DNA from 3 places in the Salinivibrio sp. PR932 genome. Region 1 is predicted to be linked to each of the others. Evidence: riboswitches for the same ligand, from Rfam matches in the RefSeq annotation. Region 1 holds a riboswitch; each other region holds the start of a gene.
What was found. A riboswitch is a leader RNA that binds a small molecule or an ion and turns the genes downstream of it on or off. The one in region 1 is predicted to bind thiamine pyrophosphate.

Region 1 (5,182 bases):
TTTTTGACCATGAAATCGCCAGTGACGACTGGCTAAGATCACTGCAATTGCCAACACAAATGCAATGGCGCTCGCGCCGGTGGCCACCCACAATGAGTGCATGGTGGCTTGCCATAACGCTGTATCGGCAAGGACAGTGAGCGCACTCGGGTTGAGCCCGCGATACAGCACTACACCCAGTGGCGGCAATACGAGAAGCAAGACCAAGGTTATCCAGAGCAGATCCCAGCATTTCGCCGCTCGGCTATCGAGGGCATGCGGCAATGGTAATACTTCACTGGGTGTATTCGGCACCGCGCGTGTGAATGTTTGCACTACAAACGCAATGGTGCCGCACAGCATCATCTGCCACAGCGCTAATGCCGCGCCGGTTTGCAAATCAAAGTCAAAGCGAATGGCTTGGTAAATGGCCAACTCTATGGTGGTGGCTTTGGGGCCGCCTCCAAGCGCCATGACGGTGGCAAAACTGGTAAAGCAGAGCATAAACACCAGCCCGACGATATGGGGCAAACTTTGGCGAAGATAAGGCCATTCAAGGTGACGAAAACGCTGCCAGCCACCTAAGCCCAATTGAGTCGCTAAGCGGCGTTGATCGGCGGGGATCCCCTCGAGTGCTTGCACCATGATCTGGGCGGAAAATGGTAAGTTGAAAAACACGTGTGCCAGCAAAATGCCGCTCAATCCATAAATGGAAAATGGCATAGAAAGATCAAAATGTTGTAGGGTGTCGGCGAGCAATCCGCTGCGACCAAAAATGGCTACCAAGCCAAATACCCCAATCAGCACAGGCAGCACTAAGGTCATGGCAAACAGTTTCAACAACCAACGCTTACCCGCAAACTCGCGACGCGACAGGGCGTGGGCAACAGGAATCGCCAATCCCACACTGAGGATCACTGATAAAATGGCTTGCTTGAAGCTAAATACGGTGACGTGACGAAGGTAGGCATCTTGCCATAGTGCCTGAAGGTTAAGATCTTGGCTGTGAGAGAACAGCGCCCAAAGAGCGCTGCCAATTAAAAGCACGACGAGACTGGCCGCGAGACTGCCCGGCCAAGTGCGTGAAGGGTTGAGCATGACGATTATTCAACCAACGCCGTTTGCCAGTCACGCACCCATTGTTGACGGTTGCCCATCACTTCATCGGGTTGATAAATCAAGCTTTTTTCTGGCTTACTCAAGGTATAGAAGGCATCCGGTAACGTGATATCAGTAACAGGGTACATCCATTGCGTAAGGGGAATGATCGACTGCGCTTCATCGCTGAGCATAAACTGCAAAAACGCATCGGCCAGTTCTGGCTGGTCGGTGTAGGCTGATTTTGCGGCCACTTCAATCTGCATATAGTGGCCCTCTTCAAACGTCGCGGCGGCAAAGCGGTCATCATCATCGGCAACCAAATGGTAAGCCGGTGATGTGGTGTAAGAGAGCACCATGTCCGCTTCCTTGTTCAGGAACATGTTGTACGCTTCGGTCCAGCCTTTGGTCACGGTAATGGTGTTATCCGCGAGATCACGCCATGCTTGCTGGCTTTTATCGCCGTAGACTTTCTGGATCCAAAGCATTAAGCCTTGGCCAACGGTGGAGACACGGGGATCTTGGTAAATCACACTGATGTCATCACGATCTTCAATCAAGGCTTTCAAGCTCTTGGGCGGATCGAGCAGGCGCGTGGTGTCGTACACGAAGGCAAAGTAGCCGTAATCGTAGGGGATAAAGTAGGGATTATCCCAACCGCCGGGTACCTGTAGGCGCTCCGTATTCACCGCGTGCTCGGCGACAATGCCGCTCCGCTCCGCTTCTTTCATTAAATTGGTGTCTATACCCAACACGATATCGGCGCTGGTGTTACTGCCTTCAATCCGCATGCGGTTTAGCAAGGCTGCGCCGTCTTCAAGGGACACAAACTCGACCTTACAATTACAGCGTTTCTCGAAGGCGGCTTTAATTTTTGGCCCTGCGCCCCAATCGGCGATAAACGAGTCGTAGGTATAGACAGTCAGCGGGTCGGCGGCGCGGGCGCCAAGCGATAACAGAGACAAAGAAAGTACGGTTAAAACAGACGTAATGACTTTCACAGCACGCTCCTAAGTTGGGCGTGGGTGTTGAGGCTGGTTGATGACATCATCAAGTCTCAATCCCTACGCCAGTGTTAGCTGGATCAGGTTCGATGGGTTTAGCGCGGTGCGCAATCTCAGCCAAGAGGCTCCCCAATGAGTACGAAGCCATTGTACTGATTGGCTTAGGGTTAACCAAGCCTTTTAGTCAGCGGTTCGGTTAAGCGCCCAGTCGTAGTCATAGTCTAAGCGTGCATCCTCGGGAAGTTTGATATCGCGGTATTGATTGATATGGGTGATTACTCCTTGTTCACTGCCGCCAAAATCGGCCTCAAACCACTCATAGATAGAAGAAAGCTGCCACTGACCGCCTTGCTGACTCACGCCTTTATCACTGTTAATAAAGGTATAGGCGGCTTGTTCTAATTGTGCCTCTAAGGTGTCGGCTTGAAAGGCTTGTGGCTGTAGGTTCGGACAGCCAAGGCTGGCACAATTGACCGCATAATGGGTACGCGGATCTTGCCAGAGCGGGCGCAGAATACGGTGCTCAATATCATTCAAGGTAAGCGGCTCTCCTGCCACCGTGACCACCTCATCATCCCAAGGTCCAAAGCTAAACAGGCCACCGAGTTTGGTGATCGAACGGACTGGATACGCATCCAAAATTAGCTTTACGGTGACTGAATTGTAGAGATTAACCCAGTACGCGTATTGTTCGTCTTTGGTCAAGGTGCGCGGGTCGCGCGCGGTGAGCATGCTAATGTAATGATCGAGAGTCGCTTTATCGGCCTCGGTGACGGCTGCGTAGTTAAATAAGGTGTGCTGTCCTTGAGGCTGTAAATATTTATCGAGTAATACTTGCCAGCTGTGATGGGTAAACGTGGCTTGGCTGGCGGGGTTGTGCGCATCCCACATTGCCCAATAATCGGCTTTCGGGGCGGCCAAGGCTGGAAAAGCAACGAGTAACCAAAAAATGAGCGTGATCCGTGTTCGCATACCGCTTCCTCAATCGCGAGCGTATCTTGTTTATATCCTAGACCAGCTTGCGCCATGTTTGCTTTCATGGCCATAAAAAAACGCTGCTTGAGCAGCGTTTTAGTGGTTAAAGTGTTGTGTTATGCCAAAAAGGCGGGAATGTTTTGCTCAAAGCGCGAGATCTCAGCGTCGTGCTGAAGCGTGAGGCCAATGCTATCTAATCCTTCCAACAAGCAATGACGGCGAAAATCATCCATCTGGAAGCTAAAGCAGTGTTCACCGGCACGGATGGTTTGGGCGGGCAAATCTAGCGTTACCGTCGCGCCTTCATTTTCGGCCACATACGTAAATAGAGCATCGATTTGGCCTTCTTCAAGTGTCACTGGCACCATTTGGTTATTAATGCAGTTGCCATAGAAAATATCGGCAAAACTGGGGGCGATAATCACTTTAAAACCGTAATCATCCAGCGCCCAAGGAGCATGTTCGCGTGACGAGCCACAGCCAAAGTTTTCGCGGGTGAGTAACACGCTCGCCCCTTGGTAACGCGCTTGATTGAGCACAAACTCGGGGTTCGGCTGTTTACCCGCATCGTCTAAAAAGCGCCAATCGTGAAACAGGTGCTGACCAAAGCCTGTACGGGTGACTTTTTGCAAAAACTGTTTAGGGATAATCGCATCGGTATCGACGTTCGCCGCATCTAATGGGGCAACAATGCCGGTATGAGTGTGTATGCCTGACATAAGGCCTCCTTATAATTGGTTAACGTCGACAAAATGGCCCGCAATCGCCGCCGCTGCGGCCATCGCTGGGCTGACCAAGTGGGTGCGGCCTTCACGGCCTTGACGCCCTTCAAAGTTGCGGTTGCTGGTGGACGCACAGCGCTCTTTAGGGCCTAAGCGATCGTTGTTCATTGCCAAACACATCGAGCAGCCTGGTAAGCGCCATTCAAAGCCCGCTTCGCGGAAGATTACATCCAGCCCTTCTTGCTCTGCTTGGGCGCGCACTTGCTCGGAGCCCGGCACCACCATGGCATGTACACCCTCTGCCACGCGTCGTCCTTTGGCGACCGCGGCGGCTGCGCGCATGTCTTCAATCCGTGAGTTGGTGCAAGAGCCAATAAAGACTTTATCGATGCGGATATCTGTAATGGCTTGGCCTGCCGTCAGCCCCATATACTTTAAGGCTCGCTCAGCCGAGTGGCGCTCTATCGGGTCGGTCATGCTCTCTGGAGCAGGCACGCTATCATGCACACTGACCACTTGGCCGGGGTTGGTGCCCCATGTGACTTGATGATGGATTTGACTGCCATCGAGAGTGACCACACGATCAAAGTGCGCATCGGCATCTGAGTGCAAGGTTTGCCAGTATGCAACGGCTTGTTGCCATTGCTCGCCTTTAGGGGCAAATTTCTTGTCTTTTAGGTAGGCAAAGGTGGTGTCATCTGGCGCGATCAGGCCAGCTTTTGCGCCTAATTCGATGGCCATGTTGCACACCGTCATTCGCCCTTCCATCGACAAGTCGGTGATTGCGTCCCCGCAAAACTCCACCACATGCCCAGTGCCACCTGCGTGGCCAACTTTACCGATAATCGCAAGGACAATATCTTTGGCAGTGATCCCGGGGGCAGTTTTGCCCGTGACTTCAATTTTCATCGTGCGGGCGCGGGATTGCTTAAGTGTTTGGGTGGCCAGTACGTGTTCGACTTCTGAGGTGCCAATACCAAAGGCGAGGGAGCCGAAGGCACCGTGGGTTGCGGTGTGCGAATCACCACAGACGATGGTAGTGCCGGGCAGGGTAATGCCAAGCTCGGGGCCCATTACATGCACAATGCCTTGGTAAGGATGATTTAAGTCGTACAGGGTCACTCCGAACTCTTCGCAGTTTTTGGCCAAGGTTTCCATTTGGATACGCGCCATTTCCCCTGACGCGTTAATGTCTTTGGTTTCGGTGGAGACATTGTGATCCATGGTGGCGAAGGTTTTGCTCACTTGGCGCACTGGGCGCCCTTTTTCCCGCAGGCCATCAAAGGCTTGTGGTGAGGTCACTTCGTGCACCAAATGACGGTCGATATACAGCAGCGGCGCTTCGCCTGGCTGCTCGGTGACCACATGGGCTTGATAGATTTTCTCATACAAGGTCTTAGCGCC
Region 2 (5,182 bases), on a different contig from region 1:
TGTTGCTGCAATCTGGCTATCAACACATTACAGGCCTTAACGATCCACGCCTTGTGGCCGATTACCTCTCACCGATCCCCGATTTAGTGTTGCTTGATATGCGTATGCCTCAACGCTCGGGGCTAGATGTTCTCGATCTGCTGAACAATACGCTCGGCGAGCACTGTCCCCCGGTGATGGTGCTTACTGCCGATAGTGACAACAATCTGCGCAATCAAGCCTTATGCCGTGGGGCCATTGATTATCTCACCAAGCCGTTTGATCACCATGAAGTGCTCCAGCGCATCCATAATATTCTTCATTTTCAATTCAAAACCCTGAAAGAGCGTGATCAAGCGGCACGTTTGCAAATGTTAGTGAATAAGCAAACTGCGGCATTACGTACCCTGTCTTTAACCGATCCTCTAACCAATCTACCCAATCGACGTGCGCTGGTGGATGCGGCTGAACGTCAACTCACCAAGGGGATGGTGACCGTGTTTATGATCGCGTTGGATGGGATGGAGGCGGTCACACAGCATCAAGGCCACTTAATGACAGAAGCGCTGTATAAGCACCTAGCGGGGCTCTTAGCCAGTAGCTCGGTCGCAAGAGGGCGGCGCATTGGTGTCTGGGATAACACACGTTTGGTGATGGTAGTGGAAGGAGATATCACCGCCATTGACGCACTTGCCAAGCGGATTTGTCGATTATTGAGTGGGCATCACACCCTTGATGGCCGTTTGATGTCGATGCACTGCCATGTGGGAATAGCTCAAGCGGAAGGGGAGCATCACGATGTGGAGCAACTCTTTCGCCAAGCGATTCTAGCCATCCCGACCGATGACACCGAAGTGGGTCATTATCGCCAAGAGTTGGATGCGAAATCGCAACGTGAGCATATGATCCGTAATGGACTTAGCCCTGCCCTTGAACAAGGGGGTCTGTCTTTGGTCTTTCAGCCCAAATGGGATCTCAATACTGGTAGCATGGTAGGCGCTGAGGCGTTATTACGTTGGCGTCATCCGCAACTGGGAGCGATCAGCCCGGCCGAGTTTATTCCCATTGCCGAGCGAAGTGCCGATATGATCCAACTCGGCGATGCAGTTTTTTCTATGGCGTTGCGCGCGCTGGTCCGTTGGCGAGAGCAATACACCTTGCCCGAGGCGTTTCACTTAGCCATCAATGTCTCTTCCCAGCAACTTCGCCACGGTTTTGCCGACAGCATTCTTGCCCGCTGCCAAGCGCTGGAAGTACCCACCCAAATCATTCAGCTTGAGGTTACTGAATCGGCGTTAATTCGACACATGTCGGTGGCGCTCAAAGAGTTACAACAGCTCCGTGATGCGGGGATGCACATTGCGCTTGATGATTTTGGCACAGGCTACAGTTCATTGAGCTATTTGAAACAGCTTCCTGTGGATTGGGTGAAGCTTGATCGTAGCTTTATTCAAGATCTTGCATCTAACGCCGGTGACAAACACCTTGTTGGTAGCGTGATCGACCTAGCGCATGGGTTTGGCCACGGTGTGGTGGCCGAAGGCGTGGAAGAAGTTGGCCAGCAACAGATTTTGCAGCGTATTGGCTGCGATCAAGTGCAAGGCTTCTTGTATGCCAAACCGCTGGGAACAGAACAGTTTGAACAGCTTCTGCAAACCGGATGTGAGTGCCCAGCGACGGCTATCAGTGCGCCCGTGTCTGGATAGCCGTGGTCATCATCGGATTAGAGATGAGGCTTGCGCTTTATCCGTAGGATGCATATTCTGAACACAGTTAGTCGGGGAGCAAGTAATTGCTGAGACTGCGAAAGCAGGACCCGTAGAACCTGATCCAGTTAGCACTGGCGGAGGGAACTGACACGATCAGCGCACAAAGTGATGCATACTGCCGTACTTTGTCTCCTTCCGCCCCTGATGATTAAGGGGCCATTATGAACCTATCTCCACCTGTTATTCTTACCATTGCCGGCTCAGACAGCGGTGGTGGTGCGGGCATTCAAGCCGACATTAAAGCGATTTCAGCGACCGGCGGCTATGCGTGCTCGGTGATCACCGCGCTAACCGCGCAAAATACCTGCGGTGTCGAGGCCGTCTCGGCGGTTGAGCCCGATTTTGTGCGCGCCCAATTAGATGCAGTGTTATACGACATGCCGGTGCGTGCGGTGAAAATCGGTATGCTGGCCAATCAAGCGATTATTCGTGAAGTCGCTGCTGTGCTGGCACGGTCGCCACACTTACCGGTGATTTTAGATCCCGTAATGGTCGCGACCAGCGGCGACCCTTTGCTCGACGAGCAGGCCATGAGGGCGTTGATTGAAGAGCTTATTCCGCGAGCAACGGTGCTCACTCCCAACTTGCCGGAGGCCGCTCGCTTAACCGGTCGGCCTGTGCCTACCTCTATAGAGCAAATGCATGAGCTGGTGCCGGCACTTCGCCATCTAGGCTGTCCTTACGTGATGCTCAAAGGGGGCCATTTACATCACGCCCCTGAAAGCGTGGATGTGTGGATTAGCCAAGATACCTGTCAAACCTTGCGCGCACGCCGCATTGAAACTACCAACACCCATGGCACCGGATGTTCACTGTCTGCTGCAATCGCCTCTTATTACGCGCAGGGAATGACGCCCATTGAAGCCGGGCGAGCGGCTAAGCAGTATTTGACAGAGGCTTTAGCGCATAGTCAGCAGCTAACGGTCGGAAGAGGTGCTGGGCCGGTGCATCATTTTTACGCTTACCCTGATAATTTGTGTCTGTCGCCAGCAGAGCATGCTGTCGCGGAATTGCCCTGAGACGAGATGGAAACGATCCGCTGCAACCCAAGTGGGGCAGCGGCATCGGAAAGAAAACAGCAAAGATGCGTTGGACGCGTCCGTTAGGCGGCAGACCAATGTGGTAAACGCTCGGCGGCGATATAAAAGATGCGATCGCCCGGTGCCACTTCAGTGTGTAGGCGAGGGTTCAGGGTGATCCCATCGCCTTTGTCGAGACCAATTAAGGTTGCATCATGCTCATGCTTTAATTGATTAAACAAGGTGCCGACATCGGTTGCACTCGCATCGGTGGGGTAGCGGGCACAGTATTGGGTCATCCCTTGAGCCGTGCTCAATAGCTCGTGATGTAATTGGCTTGAACCGGGATCAACGGCCGCTTTTGCCAGCATTTCCACCGACACAGACGGCACACATTCAGCGTGCGGATAGTGCTGCTTCAATATTTGGCTGAGTGCATCATCTTGAAAATACGCGAGCAAATGAGCGGAAGGGTTTTTGTGAGCGCAGAACAGCGCCGCAGAAAGCGTGATATCGTCTTCTGGGTTATCGATAATAATACTCGCGGCACTGTCGATGCCGGCGCGCGCAATGCCCTCGGCATCAGTAAAGCTGGTCACGCGCACAAACTCTACCTCGCCAGGCAGCGGATTTTCCATTTCAGGACGGACACAAAGCACGATCGGGCGCTCGCCATGAATACCGCTTTGCAATAAACGGATTAACTGAATGGTACGCTGACCGTTCCACCCCAAAACTAAAATATGATTTTTCACAGTAAGACTCCGTTTTCCTTGTAATCCACGTCGCCAATAATCCACTAAAGCACTGGTTACATGCCCAATCACCACCGCAAACAGACCGAGTCCACCGGGAATGATCCAAAAGGCGGTAATCCACTGTCCTGCCTCGGTGGCGGGTGAGTAATCGCCATATCCCACGGTAGAGGCGGTGACCACTAAGTAATAGATGTAGCGACTGAGTGACTGAGTCATCTCAGTTTCACCCGCCGATTGTAAAAGCAGCCAGCCAATGATGCCGTAGGCGAGTACGACCAATCCGAGAATACGCCCGTTTAAATGGGCGAAGTGGCTGATAATCCAACGTTTAAAAAGCAACCAAAAGGTCATAGTGTCTCGCTCATTCGCTATGGAAACGCCAGTATGAAGGGATTTTTTATGGGTTTACAGTGTAAATCAACGCATTGGCGTTGAGAGGATCACAGTTTAATCGATTACAAGCACATGCGTATGTATAAGGCGTACAATATGTATATTAACAACTCGGAGGGCTTCACGTGTTTACATCTCGTCGTCAACTCGAACAAGAACAACAAAAACGTACTGAATTACAACTAAAACTGGAGCAAGTCAATGCCCAGATAGACGCGCTGCACAGCGAAAAGGCGGCGTTAGAATCGGAGCTGGCCGTGGTACAGAAAAAACGCCAAACCGGTAAAGCGATCGACGCTAACCTGTGCCATTTTGGTGATTCGATTACCTCGACCCAATCTTCGCTGGCGACTCTAGCAGAAACTATTAATGGTGAAAAAGAGCGTGTGACGGAGGTGAGCCATCAGGCGGCGTCATGTGCCGAACAAGTCAATGATCTTGCTCGCCATGTACAGTCATTATCCGCGCAATGTCAGCAATCGTCGGAAGCAATTCGTGCTCTTGACCAACACGCACAGGAAGTCAGTGGCATTGTGAACTTGATTCGCGATGTGGCTGACCAAACCAATCTGTTGGCCCTGAATGCGGCGATTGAAGCAGCTCGAGCTGGCGAGCAAGGGAGGGGGTTCGCCGTGGTGGCTGATGAAGTCCGTAACCTCGCCGAACGCACCTCCACCGCTACGCAAGATATTACTCAGCTGGTGGAGAAGATTCGCGCCGGGAGTGGGCATGCGTGTACGCTAACCGATCAGCTTGCCAGTGAAGCGATTGAATATAGTGAGCAAGGCCAACAGGTGGCAGATGCGATGGCGACGCAAAGTGAGCAGGCGCAGCACAGTCGAACCACTATTAAAGCATCGGCATTGCGTGCCTTTTGTGAACTGGCAAAACTCGACCATATCAGTTTTAAGTTTGCGATTTATCGTGTGGTGCTCGGTGAAGATAGCATGAACGCCGATGATGTGACAGACCATACCCAGTGCCGCTTAGGGCAGTGGTACGACCGCGGCGAAGGACGACAGTACTTCGCCCAGTTACAAAGTTTTAAAGCTATCGCCGCCCCTCATGAGCAAGTACACACTCACGCGAAAGCGGCGGTAGCAGCGTTTCATGCACAGCAACCCGAGCAGATGATCGCGGCGCTAACAGGGATGGAGAATGCCAGTATGACGGTGATTGATAAACTTGAACATCTGGCGATTGAAGGCAGCGAAGAAGTCGCGTAACACGATGAGTGTGAAATAACGACACAGATGGTAATCTC
Region 3 (5,182 bases), on a different contig from region 1:
TGGGGGCTGGGTCGCCAGCCCGGTCGAATCCCTCTACCCCTGCCAAACATCAAAGCATCGACATCGTCGGTGCTTTTTTGTATGTGAATCATCAAGCTTCTCGTAATCCGATAAGAGATAGATGAGAACATGCAAACGACAAAAAAGCGTGTTGGGGGCTGGGTCGCCAGCCCGGTCGAATCCCTCTACCCCTGCCAAACATCAAAGCACCGACATCGTCGGTGCTTTTTTTGTATGTGAATCATCAAGGTTCTCGTAATCCGATTAAGGGTAGATGTGAACATGCAATCTACACAAAAGCGTGTTGGGGGCTGGGTCGCCAGCCCGGTCGAATTCCTCTACCCCTGCCAAATATCAAAGCATCGGCATCGTCGGTGCTTTTTTTGTATGTGACTCATTATGCTTCTAGCACCCTTGATCCTTTTCCCTTTTTCTTCCTCCTGTTTCTTGTTCACATGTCGCGGTATGATGACTTTTTACCAATCGAAAGGAGCACCCTGTGGTAAGCATATTGTGGGTAGGACTTGGTGGCGCATTAGGGGCGTCTTCGCGTTTTTTAGTTTCAGAGTGGAGCGTCGCGGTGTTTGGTCGAGGATTTCCCTACGGCACCCTAATGGTTAATGTGCTGGGATCATTAGCGATGGGTGTCTTTTTAGCGGCGATGAGCCAAGAACTGATTGCCCCAGTGCCTTGGCGTCAACTGATTGCTATTGGCTTTTTGGGCGCGTTCACCACCTTCTCGACCTTTTCAGTGGATACCTTGCTTCTTTTTCAACATGGTGAGACGGTGAAAGCCTTGTTAAACGTGGGTCTCAACCTTGCGTTATGCTTAGGAGCGGCCGCGATGGGGGCTTGGCTGCTAGGACGCATTACTGGGTAGGTAAAAACATGCTAGTACGTCGCTTGTTGTTGCGGCGGTGATTTCTTATACTGGCGTTGAACTTGTCGGAGTGCCAATTGGCTGAGACCACGTTAAGTGGGATCCGTTGAACCTGATCTGGTTAGTACCAGCGAAGGGAACAAGAGATGCATCAGATCACAGACCGTACGCGTCTGCCAGTTTGCTCACATCTCAATTCAGCGTTTTCCGGCAAGCATTAATTCCCATAATGAACACCGGAGTAATGCTATGTCGACCCGTAAACAGGCCCGTCTTGAGGCCAAATCCTTTATCGATTCTCTCTCTGCGCAAACCTACCCCAACTCGGAAAAAGTCTATGTCGAGGGATCGCGACCCGATATTCGCGTAGGGATGCGAGAAATCCATTTGTCTCCGACCTTTGTGGGTGGCAGTAAAGACAATCCGCAGTACGAGGCCAATGAGTCCATTCGGGTTTATGACACATCAGGGCCTTATACTGACCCACAGAGTGCTATCGATATTTACCAAGGCTTAGCGCCAGTGCGCAAAGCATGGATTGATGAGCGTGCCGATACAGAGTTCCTTGATGCAGTGAGCTCAGACTATGCGCAGACTCGCCTTAGTGATGAAACCTTGGATGATCTTCGCTTTAGTGCCTTACCGTCTATCCGTCGGGCAAAACCTAACCAATGTGTGACCCAACTTCACTACGCACGCCAAGGCATTATCACCCCAGAGATGGAATTTATCGCTATCCGGGAAAATATGGGACGTCAGCAGTATCGTGAAGAGCAGCTAAACCGCCAGCACCCAGGAGAAAGCTTTGGCGCGCATTTACCCTCAAACATCACTCCCGAATTTGTGCGCCAAGAAGTTGCTGAAGGGCGTGCGATTATTCCGGCCAACATTAACCACCCAGAAGCGGAGCCGATGATCATTGGGCGTAACTTTCTGGTGAAAGTGAATGCTAATATTGGTAACTCGGCGGTGAGCTCCTCCATTGAAGAAGAAACTGAAAAACTGGTGTGGGCGACCCGTTGGGGCGCGGATACGGTGATGGATTTATCGACCGGACGCAATATCCACGAAACCCGCGAGTGGATTTTACGTAATAGCCCAGTCCCGATTGGCACTGTGCCTATGTATCAGGCGCTTGAGAAAGTGAATGGCATTGCCGAAGACCTGACTTGGGAAGTGATGCGCGATACCTTGATAGAGCAAGCCGAGCAAGGGGTCGACTACTTTACCATTCACGCTGGGGTGCGTTTGCACTATGTGCCCATGACTGCCAATCGCGTGACTGGGATTGTCTCGCGTGGCGGGTCGATTATCGCCAAATGGTGCTTGGCGCATCATCAAGAAAGCTTCCTCTATACCCATTTTCGTGAAATCTGCGAGATTTGTGCCGCGTATGATGTATCGCTGTCGTTAGGCGATGGATTGCGCCCAGGCTCAGTAGCTGACGCGAACGACGAAGCCCAGTTCAGTGAGTTACGTACCCTGGGCGAGCTAACCAAGGTGGCATGGGAATACGATGTGCAGGTGATGATTGAAGGCCCCGGCCATGTGCCCATGCACATGATCAAAGAGAATATGGACGAGCAGCTCACCCATTGCCACGAAGCGCCCTTTTATACTTTAGGCCCGCTGACTACCGATATCGCGCCTGGTTACGACCACATCACCTCCGGGATTGGTGCGGCGATGATTGGCTGGTTTGGGTGTGCGATGCTTTGCTATGTCACGCCCAAAGAACATCTGGGTCTGCCCAATAAAGAGGATGTTAAAACTGGGCTTATCACTTACAAGTTGTGTGCGCACGCCGCCGACTTAGCCAAAGGACATCCGGGCGCGCAGGTGCGAGATAACGCCATTTCCAAAGCGCGCTTTGAATTTCGCTGGGAAGATCAGTTTAACCTTGCATTAGATCCAGTGACGGCGCGTGCTTATCACGATGAAACACTGCCTCAAGAGTCGGGCAAGGTCGCGCATTTTTGCTCCATGTGTGGGCCAAAATTCTGCTCTATGAAGATCAGCCAAGAAGTCCGCGATTATGCCAAAGAAAATGGCTATGCCGCTGCGGGCGAAGCGATTGATGTCACCATGCTGGAAGACCCGTTAGCAGGCATGCAGCAAAAATCGCAAGAGTTTCGAGCAAAGGGCAGTGAGCTCTACCTGCAAAAATCCCATCATTCGTTACCACAAGGCGCTGAGGTAGCGGACAGCGATAAGGTGGAGTCATGAGCCTGACCCCGTTTGCATCTATGTCTGAAGGTATAGGCCCATTATATCCGGTGGTAGACGATGTGGATTTGCTCGAACGCTTGCTTTGCTTGGGGGTGAAAACCGTGCAACTGCGTGTGAAGCAGCCGGGGCATCCTCAATTGGCGGATTGGGTACAGCGTGCGGTGGCGTTGGGCCGCGCGCACCATGCCCAGGTGTTTATCAACGATCACTGGCAGCTCGCGCTTGAGGCTGGCGCCTATGGCGTTCATCTGGGCCAGCAAGACATACAAGAGGCGGATCTTGACCTGCTCGCACGACAAGGCGTGCGCCTTGGCGTATCGACACGCAGTCCCGAACAACTTGCTGCAGCGATTGCGCTCTCGCCCAGTTATCTCGCCATCGGCCATATTTTTCCCACTACCACCAAACAGCTCGCCGAGCCGCCGCAAGGCATTTCTGCGTTAGCGCAGCAGGTAGCGACTGTGGATGGCCGCTTCCCGACGGTGGCGATTGGCGGTATTGATCTCAACCGTGCTCCTGACGTTTGGCGCACTGGCGTGGACGCCATTGCGGTGGTCCGTGCCGTGACGCAAGCGCCTGATTTAGCGGCGCTCATTGACGCATTTAATCGCTGTCTTAATCCATCAAGACAACAAGGAGGGCGTGATGCTATCGGACAGTGAATACCTGCGTTATAGCCGGCAAATCATGCTGCCGGAGGTTGGAGAGTGCGGGCAGCAGGCACTTAGCAAGGCGCGCGTGTTAATGGTCGGTGCCGGTGGGCTTGGAACCACCGCGGGCCTCTATCTTGCAGGCGCTGGCGTGGGTAAGTTAGCGATTGCTGACTCGGACCACATTGAGCTATCTAACTTGGCGCGTCAGGTGGCGTATCGGGAGGCGCAAATCGGCACCGATAAAGCCGCGTCGCTAGCCGCTAACTTGGTCGCGCTGAATCCACATTGCCAGTGCCGAGCCATCAATGCCTATCTAGAAGGTGAGCGTCTGGCGCTCGAAGTAGCGATGGCGGATGTGGTCCTTGATTGCAGTGATAATCTCGCCACCCGTCATGCGGTCAACCAAGCCTGTGTAGAGGCTGGTACGCCGTTGGTGAGCGCAGCGGCGATCGGTTGGCAAGGCCAGTTATTGGTTTATCAACCGCATAGCGCATGTTATGCGTGCGCCTTCGCAGACGTGACGCTTTCTGAACCCACACGCTGTGCAGAATCCGGGGTAATGGGACCTGTGGTCGGCATGATGGCCACCGCGCAAGCGCTGGAGGCAATAAAGCTGTTATTAGGGCAGGCGGTCAGGACCAATCGCTTGTCACGACTGGATGGACAAACCATGACATGGCAGCACTTTTCGCTGCCCGTGGATCCGCATTGTGCGGTTTGTCAGCCAAAGCGGGAGGTAAGCGATGCAGTTAACCATTAATGACACGCCGACAGAGGTCAATGCCACGACCGTCGCGCAACTGATTGAGGAGATGAAGGTGCCAGCCGAGTCGGTCGCGGTCGCGCTAAATCAGACCATTATTGCGCGTGATGCTTGGTCATCCACGTCACTCACCGCTGGCGATAGCTTGGCGGTCTTTCAAGCGATTGCCGGAGGATAATTATGTTAACCATTGCGGATACGACGTTTTCATCTCGACTGTTAACCGGCACCGGCAAGTTTGCTAGTCGCAAGACCATGGCCGAGTCACTGGCGGCCAGTGGTACTGAACTGGTCACCATGGCGCTAAAGCGAGTCGATGTCCATGCCATACAAGATGATATTTTAACCCCGCTGCGCGAGCTAGGTGTGCACCTGCTGCCCAATACCTCGGGTGCGAAGAATGCGCAAGAAGCGGTCTTTGCCGCGCGTCTTGCTCGAGAAGCATTGGGAACGCATTGGGTGAAGTTGGAGATTCACCCCGACCCCAAATATTTGATGCCTGACCCGATTGAAACCCTTCAAGCGGCGAAAACCCTTGTGGATGAGGGGTTTGTGGTGCTGCCATATTGTCATGCTGATCCTGTGCTGTGTAAGCGTTTGGAAGAGGTGGGATGCGCGGCGGTGATGCCCCTTGGCTCACCGATTGGCTCCAACCAA

Region 2: another riboswitch for thiamine pyrophosphate. It lies ahead of thiD (bifunctional hydroxymethylpyrimidine kinase/phosphomethylpyrimidine kinase); the one in region 1 lies ahead of thiB (thiamine ABC transporter substrate binding subunit).
Region 3: another riboswitch for thiamine pyrophosphate. It lies ahead of thiC (phosphomethylpyrimidine synthase ThiC); the one in region 1 lies ahead of thiB (thiamine ABC transporter substrate binding subunit).

Annotation. Positions count from the first base shown of each region.
Region 1 covers NZ_MUFM01000012.1:18,371-23,552, reverse strand. Annotated here, with positions in the region: gene thiP (thiamine/thiamine pyrophosphate ABC transporter permease) at 1-1,077, opposite strand, end outside; gene thiB (thiamine ABC transporter substrate binding subunit) at 1,083-2,069, opposite strand; TPP riboswitch at 2,122-2,223, opposite strand; gene BZG84_RS07875 (DUF547 domain-containing protein) at 2,262-3,053, opposite strand; gene leuD (3-isopropylmalate dehydratase small subunit) at 3,173-3,775, opposite strand; gene leuC (3-isopropylmalate dehydratase large subunit) at 3,785-5,182, opposite strand, start outside.
Region 2 covers NZ_MUFM01000037.1:9,853-15,034, forward strand. Annotated here, with positions in the region: gene BZG84_RS14160 (putative bifunctional diguanylate cyclase/phosphodiesterase) at 1-1,685, shown strand, start outside; TPP riboswitch at 1,748-1,848, shown strand; gene thiD (bifunctional hydroxymethylpyrimidine kinase/phosphomethylpyrimidine kinase) at 1,910-2,767, shown strand; gene BZG84_RS14170 (potassium channel family protein) at 2,851-3,876, opposite strand; partial or broken gene BZG84_RS16650 (methyl-accepting chemotaxis protein) at 4,314-4,706, shown strand; gene BZG84_RS16655 (CZB domain-containing protein) at 4,725-5,144, shown strand.
Region 3 covers NZ_MUFM01000004.1:134,205-139,386, reverse strand. Annotated here, with positions in the region: gene crcB (fluoride efflux transporter CrcB) at 500-880, shown strand; TPP riboswitch at 937-1,036, shown strand; gene thiC (phosphomethylpyrimidine synthase ThiC) at 1,130-3,106, shown strand; gene thiE (thiamine phosphate synthase) at 3,103-3,771, shown strand; gene BZG84_RS03035 (HesA/MoeB/ThiF family protein) at 3,755-4,522, shown strand; gene thiS (sulfur carrier protein ThiS) at 4,506-4,703, shown strand; gene BZG84_RS03025 (thiazole synthase) at 4,706-5,182, shown strand, end outside.